Regions from separate parts of the Micromonospora sp. NPDC047521 genome, predicted to be linked through region 1. Evidence: riboswitches for the same ligand, from Rfam matches in the RefSeq annotation. Region 1 holds a riboswitch; the other holds the start of a gene.
The links. A riboswitch is a leader RNA that binds a small molecule or an ion and turns the genes downstream of it on or off. The one in region 1 is predicted to bind cobalamin.

Region 1 (3,643 bases):
TGGGCGGCGTGGCGGTCGGCCTGACCGAGTTCGTGGCGATGGGCCTGCTGCCCGACATCGCGCGGGGACTGCTTGCGGGGCAGTACGCCCAGTCGCCGTCCGACGCGGTGGCCCGGGCCGGCTGGATGATCACCGCGTACGCGCTGGGGGTGGTCGTGGGCGCTCCGCTGATCGCCGCGCTGAGCGCGCGCCTGCCCCGCAAGAAGCTGGTGCTCGGGCTGCTCGTCCTCTTCGCCGTCGGGACCGTCGCGTCGGCGACCGCGCCGACGTTCGACCTGGTGCTCGTCGCGCGGTTCGTCGCGGCGCTGCCGCACGGCGCCTACTTCGGGGCGGCAGGTCTGCTCGCGGCGGCTCTGCTGGGCCCCGGCAACGAGGCCCGTGGCTTCGCCGCAGTGCTCAGCGGGTTGACCGTGAGCAACGTGGTGGGCGTACCCCTGATCACCCGGCTCGGGCAGGAGGCCGGCTGGCGTACCGCGTACCTGGTCATCGCGGGGGTCTTCCTGCTCACCCTGCTGGCGGTCCTGGCGGTCGTCCCGGAGGTCGCCGCCGCGGTGGACAGCTCTCCGGCCGCCGAGCTGCGGGCCCTGCGGACCCGGCAGGTGTGGCTCGTCGCGGCCACCGGGGCGGTCGGGTTCGCCGGTTTCTTCGCGGTCAACACGTACATCGCCCCGGTCACCACCGACGTCGCCGGCCTCGCCGCCGCGACGGTGCCCTGGGCGCTCGTCGCCGTGGGCCTGGGCATGACCGTCGGCAACGCGCTCGGCGGCTGGCTCGCGGACCGGGACCTGCGCCGTAGCATGATCGTCGGCTTCGTCGCGATGATCGTGAGCATCACCGTCTTCGGCCTCGTCGCGTCGAACCCGGTCGGCCTGTTCGTGGGGGCGTTCCTCGTCGGCGCGACAAGCCTCTACCTCGGCCCGGTCCTTCAGGCGCGACTCATCACCGTCGCCCCCGGCGCCCAGCTCATGGGCGCGGCCATGAACCAGTCGGCGATGAACATCGCGAACAGTCTCGGCGCCGCCCTGGGCAGCGTCGCCATCGCTGCCGGGTTCGGCTACCTCGCACCCGCCTGGGTCGGCGTGCTCCTGGCCGTGCTCGGCTTGGGCCTGGCCGGTGTCAGTTTCGCCGCCGAGCGCCGCTCGCGTACCCCCGAGCCGATCGCCGTCGCCAGCTGAACGCCTGCCGTGACGGCAGTCACCGACACGCCCGACACCGAGATGTGGGGTGTGACAACCACGGTGTCCCTATATATGGTGTCGAGCGCAGCTGGTTCGGCCGCTCATCCGGAGTGGTCGAGGCAAGAGGGAACCCGGTGGAAATCCGGGACTGTCCCGCAGCGGTGAGTGGGAACGACAGCCGTCAACAGCACTGGGCCACCACACGGCCTGGGAAGCGACGGCCGGTAGGAGACCGGCGAGACCGGTCGCGCCCGCGAGTCCGAAGACCTGCCAGCGCGCCGTACGCCCGCACCCGGGCGAACGGCGGTCCGAGGCCGCGTGGGACGGCCGACGCCACCTGACGCACGCCGTGCCGGCGTGGCGTCCGCCGGTGTCTGTCTCCTCGTGTCCGGACCATCAGGTCTCGAACTCCGAGGAGCGAGTGGTGACAGTCACCGAGGTAGTCCCGACCGCCAGCGACACGGCGCCACGCCGCACGCAGATGCGGGTCCGCAAGCGCGACGGCAGCACCGAACCGGTGGACGTCAACAGGATCGTCCGGGCGGTCGAGCGGTGGTCCGACGACCTCACCGACGTCGACCCGCTGCGGGTCGCGACCCGCACGATCAGCGGCCTGTACGACGGGGCGACGACAGCCGAACTGGACCGGCTGTCCATCCAGACCGCCGCCGAGATGATCGGCGAGGAGCCGCAGTACTCGCGCCTGGCCGCCCGGCTGCTGGCCGCGTACGTCGACAAGGAGGTCCGCCGGCAGGGCGTCACCTCGTTCAGCGCGGCCATCCGCACCGGTCACGCCGAGGGACTGATCGGCGACGAGACCGCCGCGTTCGTGGCCGCGCACGCCGCGACGCTCGACGCCGCAGTCGACCCGGACGGCGACCGCCGCTTCGAGTACTTCGGGCTGCGCACGGTCTACGACAGGTACCTGCTGCGCCACCCGAGCACCCGACTGGTGCTGGAGACCCCGCAGTACTGGCTGCTGCGGATGGCCTGCGGCCTGTCCACCACCCCCGACGAGGCGGTCGGCTTCTACCGGCTGATGTCCAGCCTGGCCTACCTGCCCAGCTCGCCGACCCTGTTCAACTCCGGCACCAGGCACACCCAGATGTCCTCCTGCTACCTGGTCGACTCCCCGCGCGACGAGCTGGACTCGATCTACCAGCGGTACGCCCAGGTCGCCAACCTGTCCAAGTTCGCCGGCGGCATCGGCATCGCGTACTCCCGGGTCCGGTCCCGGGGCGCGCTGATCCGCGGCACCAACGGGCAGTCCAACGGGATCGTGCCGTGGCTGCGCACCCTCGACGCGAGCGTCGCCGCGGTCAACCAGGGCGGCCGGCGCAAGGGCGCGGCCTGCGTCTACCTGGAGCCGTGGCACCCGGACATCGAGGAGTTCCTGCACCTGCGGGACAACACAGGCGAGGACGCCAGGCGCACCCACAACCTGAACCTGGCCAACTGGATCCCGGACGAGTTCATGCGCCGGGTCGAGGCCGACGGGATGTGGTCGCTGTTCGACCCGCACGAGGTGCCCGAGCTGCCCGACCTGTGGGGGGAGCGGTTCGACGTCGCGTACCGGGCCGCCGAGGCGCAGGGCCGCTACGTGCGGCAGGTGCCGGCGCGGGAGCTGTACGCGACGATGATGCGCACCCTCGCCCAGACCGGCAACGGGTGGATGACCTTCAAGGACGCCGCGAACCGGCTGTGCAACCAGACCGCCGACGACGGCAACGTGGTGCACCTGTCCAACCTGTGCACCGAGATCATCGAGGTGTCCAGCGACGCCGAGACCGCCGTGTGCAACCTCGGCTCGGTGAACCTCGCCGCCCACCTCGCCGACGGTGACCTCGACTGGGAGCGGCTGCGCGCCACGGTACGCACCGCCGTGACCTTCCTCGACCGGGTCATCGACATCAACTACTACCCGACGGCGCAGGCGGCGGCGAGCAACCCGCGCTGGCGCCCCGTCGGGCTCGGACTGATGGGCCTTCAGGACGTGTTCTTCGCCCTGCGGCTGCCGTTCGACTCCGCGGCCGCCCGGGAACTGTCCACCCGGATCAGCGAGGAGCTGTACCTGACCGCGCTGGAAACCTCCGCCGACCTGGCCCGCCGCTTCGGCGCGCACCCGGCGTACCCCCAGACCCGCGCCGCGCGCGGCCAGTTGCAGCCCGACCTGTGGGGCGTCGAGGGTACGCAGACCGCGCGCTGGGCCGCGCTTCGCGAGCGGGTCCAGGCGTACGGGCTGCGCAACTCGCTGCTGGTGGCGGTCGCCCCGACGGCGACCATCGCGTCGATCGCCGGCTGCTACGAGTGCATCGAGCCGCAGGTGTCCAACCTGTTCAAGCGCGAGACCCTGTCGGGCGAGTTCCTCCAGGTCAACAGCGCCCTGGTCCGCGAGCTGAAGGCCCGTGGCCTGTGGACCGAACCGATCCGATCGGCGATCAAGCGCGCCGAGGGCTCGGTGCAGG
Region 2 (3,643 bases), on a different contig from region 1:
GGCGGGTTCCTACGTCATCGACTGGGCGATGTCGATCGCCTCCAGCTTGGTGAGGTCCCCCTCGAGCCGGTAACTCACGCCGTCCGCCTGCCAGATCAGGGTCGAGGCGGCCAGCCGGGCGGTCTCCCGGCGTACCTGCCCGGCACGGTCCACGTAGGACAGGACGTGTGGGTTGGCGACCCAGACGGCGAAGTCCCCGTTGACCTGGACCCACTCCGCGTCCGGTCGGACTGTCTCCTTGTGGAACGACAGGTTGAGGCGGCCGTCGAAGGCGTCGACGCGCAGCGCGCCCCCTCGGTAGAGCAGCGTCGCGACCCGGTGGGCCCCGGTGGCGTCGGGGTCGGCGACAAGCACCTGCTCGGGCGGGCCGAGCTTCGCCGGTACGCGGATCGGAAAGCGCACCGCCCGTTGCGCCTCGTCCAGCGCCGACGTCCGCTGCGACGGCAACGGCGACGGGGTGCCGGCGGGCCGGCCCGCCGACGGGGAGATGCTGACTCCCGCGAAGCGCAGCAGACCGCCAACGGCGTCGGCGACGGCGGCCCGTGCCGGCGGCAGCACCGCCACCAGCAGGGCGGCGAGTGCCGCGGCGGCGTACGCGCGCCACAGGTGTCGCCGGGGCGCGGCCAGCCGGGCGCGCACGCGTGCTGTCACGTCCGGCGGGTCGGGCGTCTCCAGCCAGGCGGCGAGGTCGCGGAGGTCCTTCTCAAGGTCATCCATGCCGAACCTCCTCGCGGTCCAGCAGGCCGCGGAGTTTCGCCAGCGCCCGTGACGTCCGTGACTTCACCGTGCCCCGGGGCCAGCCCAGCGCCTGCACGGTCTCCTCCTCGCTGAGGTCGAGGAAGAACCGGCAGACGATCACCTCGCGGTCGCGTACCGGAAGTTGGCGCAGTGCCCCCACGAGCGCCGCGCGCCGTTCCCCGGCGAGGACCGCGCCGACCGCCCCGTCCTCGGCGGCCTCCGACGCCGGGCTGGCGGCCACCGCGCGCAGGAAGAGCCCCTCCCGACGGCTGCGCGTACGGTGCAGGTTGCGCGTCTCGTTGGCGACGATCGCCAGCAGCCAGGACCGGAAGGACGACTCACCGCGATAGCGGGCGAGTTTGCGGTACGCCTTCACGAACGCCTCCTGGACGATGTCCTCGGAGTCCGATCCCGCACCGAGCAGCACCGCCGTCCGGTACGCGGACGCGGTGTGCCGGGCGACCAGGAGGTCGTACGCCTCCAGGTCACCTGCCCGGGCGCGGGTGACGAGAACGTGGTCGTCCAGGGGAGCCTCCGGTTCGATCACCCTCATGACACCGCACGGGGGCTGCGGGTTCCATCCGCGCGCGGGTCAGCTTGCTCCCATCCGACGTGCAGGGTGTTGCCAGGAATCGGTGCTGCACTGGGGGGAGCGTCGAGGAGAGGGGTGGGCCATGGGCTGGTTCAGTAGGCGGGCACGGGGTGCCGAGGCGACCCCGACGAAGCTGGACCGGGAGGCGACCCGCGACGACCTCGCCGCGCTGGAGGCGTTCGTCACCAGCCGGCGGGGGGTGGAGTTCTACCTGGAGCCGGAGACCACCGCCACCGACACGACAGTGGTGGCGATCGCCCACGACGGGGAGTGGATCCGTCGCCGCACCGGCACGCCACGGGCGGCGGGCGCCATCGCCCGCAAGCACGCGGTGCCGCTGTACGAGGCGGGGCGTACCGGCTACCCCGAGCGGATGCGGGTGTGGAGCCGGGCCCACCCGGAGCGCCACGCCCGCTGAGACTCCTTTGCCCAGAAGCCCAGCACCGCCGGGCCAGCGCGGCGGGGCCAGAGTGCCCTGCCCATCCTTTGCTCTGCTTACCGATGCGCGGCAGTAACGCTCAATTTCTGTTGCGTATCGGTAAGCAGAGCAAAGGATGTCGGACATTGATCCGGGGTATCGAGGTCGGATGATCCGCTGTCGCGGCGACGGCTGAAGATCGGTGACGCACACCCGCTCGGCCGGTCGGAGCGGCGTTGACCCGCAGCGCAGGGGTGTGGCAGCATTCGCAGCCTGACGGCAGTGAAGGAAGTCGGTGCGAATCCGACGCGGTCCCGCCACTGTCACCGGGGAGCGATCCCCCCTCGTGAGTCACGGCCGTGTGTCTGCGGTTGGAAGGCCGGGGGAGAGCGTCGATCCGGAAGCCAGGATACTTCGGCCGTCGGATGTACCCCAGGGCGTGGACACCCGAGGAGGACCCGATGACGCAGGGCGTCTCTGTCACCGACGAACACCGTCGTGACCCGAGCGGCGACCGATTCGCCGCACCCGTAGCCGCGCACCCTCCCGCCGTTCGTCGCTGAGTTCCGTACCGCGTCGCCCGTCGTCGCCGGCCCCGCGCCGGTGAGCCGGCCGGATCGCGGTACCCGCCGAACGCTGCGCCCATCCCACGTCGACAGCCGCCTCCGCGAGCCTGTGGACGTTACTGTCCGGAGCCTGCCGTGCGCACTCTGCTACTCTCCACAGCCGACACCGATCTGCTGGCCGCCCGCGCCAGCGACGCCGACTACCGCCTCGCCAACCCCGCACGGGTCGCGGCCGACGAGGTGCCCGCCCTGCTCGACGGGGTCGACCTGGCCGTCGTACGCCTGCTCGGAGGCCGACAGGCGTGGTCCGACGGGCTCGCCGCGGTGCTCGCCAGCGGACTGCCCACTGTCGTGCTCGGCGGTGAGGCGACGCCCGACGCGGGGCTGATGGCCCTGTCCACGGTGCCGTCCGGGGTGGCCACCCAGGCCCTGGCGTATCTCGTCGAGGGCGGGCCGGACAACCTGGCGCAGCTCGCCCGGTTCCTCGGCGACACGGTCCTGTTCACAGGCGAGGGCTTCGCCCCGCCGGCACGCACACCGGCGTACGGCGTGCACGGCGCGCACCTGGCCGACCCGTACCTGCCGACAGTGGGGATCGTCTTCTACCGGGCACACGCCCTGGCCGGCAACACCGGATTCGTCGACGTGCTCGCCGACGCGGTACGCGACGCCGGCGGGAATCCGCTGCCGATCTACTGCGGCTCGCTGCGCGGGCTGAGCGCCGGCACCGAACCGCTCGGGCTGTTCACCCGCTGCGACGCACTGCTGGTCACCGTCCTCGCCGCGGGTGGCGCGGTCGCCGCCGACGCCTCCGGCGGCGGGGCCGAGGACGCCTGGGACGTGGGAGCCCTCGCCGCCCTGGACGTGCCGGTCATCCAGGCGCTCTGCCTCACCAGCACCCGTGAGCAGTGGGCCGGCAGCGACGCCGGACTGTCCCCGTTGGACGCCGCGATGCAGGTGGCCATCCCCGAGTTCGACGGCCGGATCGTCACCGTGCCGTTCTCGTTCAAGCAGATCGACGCCGATGGCCTCTCCGTCTACGCCGCCGATCCCGAACGGGCCGCCCGGGTCGCCGGGATCGCGGTGCGCCAGGCCCGCCTGCGGTACGTGCCCAACGGCGACAAGCGGATCGCCGTTGTGCTCAGCTCGTACCCCACCAAGCACTCCCGGGTCGGCAACGCCGTCGGGCTGGACACCCCCGTCTCGGCGGTCCGGCTGCTCGGCGCGCTCGCCGAGGCCGGCTACCACCTGGGCGACGCGCCAATGCCCGACGACGGCGACGCGCTGATCCACGCGCTGATCGCCGCGGGCGGGCACGACGTGGAGTGG

Region 2: it holds a riboswitch for cobalamin, as region 1 does, so the genes downstream of both, cobN (cobaltochelatase subunit CobN) here and ACZ6N8_RS26910 (ribonucleoside-diphosphate reductase subunit alpha) in region 1, are expected to answer to the same signal.

What each region holds. Positions count from the first base shown of each region.
Region 1 is NZ_JBVJGN010000016.1:17,415-21,057, forward strand. Features, by position in the region: gene ACZ6N8_RS26905 (MFS transporter) at 1-1,175, shown strand, start outside; cobalamin riboswitch at 1,251-1,467, shown strand; gene ACZ6N8_RS26910 (ribonucleoside-diphosphate reductase subunit alpha) at 1,660-3,643, shown strand, end outside.
Region 2 is NZ_JBVJGN010000007.1:30,279-33,921, reverse strand. Features, by position in the region: gene ACZ6N8_RS17175 (hypothetical protein) at 10-717, opposite strand; gene ACZ6N8_RS17170 (RNA polymerase sigma factor) at 710-1,291, opposite strand; gene ACZ6N8_RS17165 (hypothetical protein) at 1,413-1,748, shown strand; cobalamin riboswitch at 2,009-2,185, shown strand; gene cobN (cobaltochelatase subunit CobN) at 2,450-3,643, shown strand, end outside.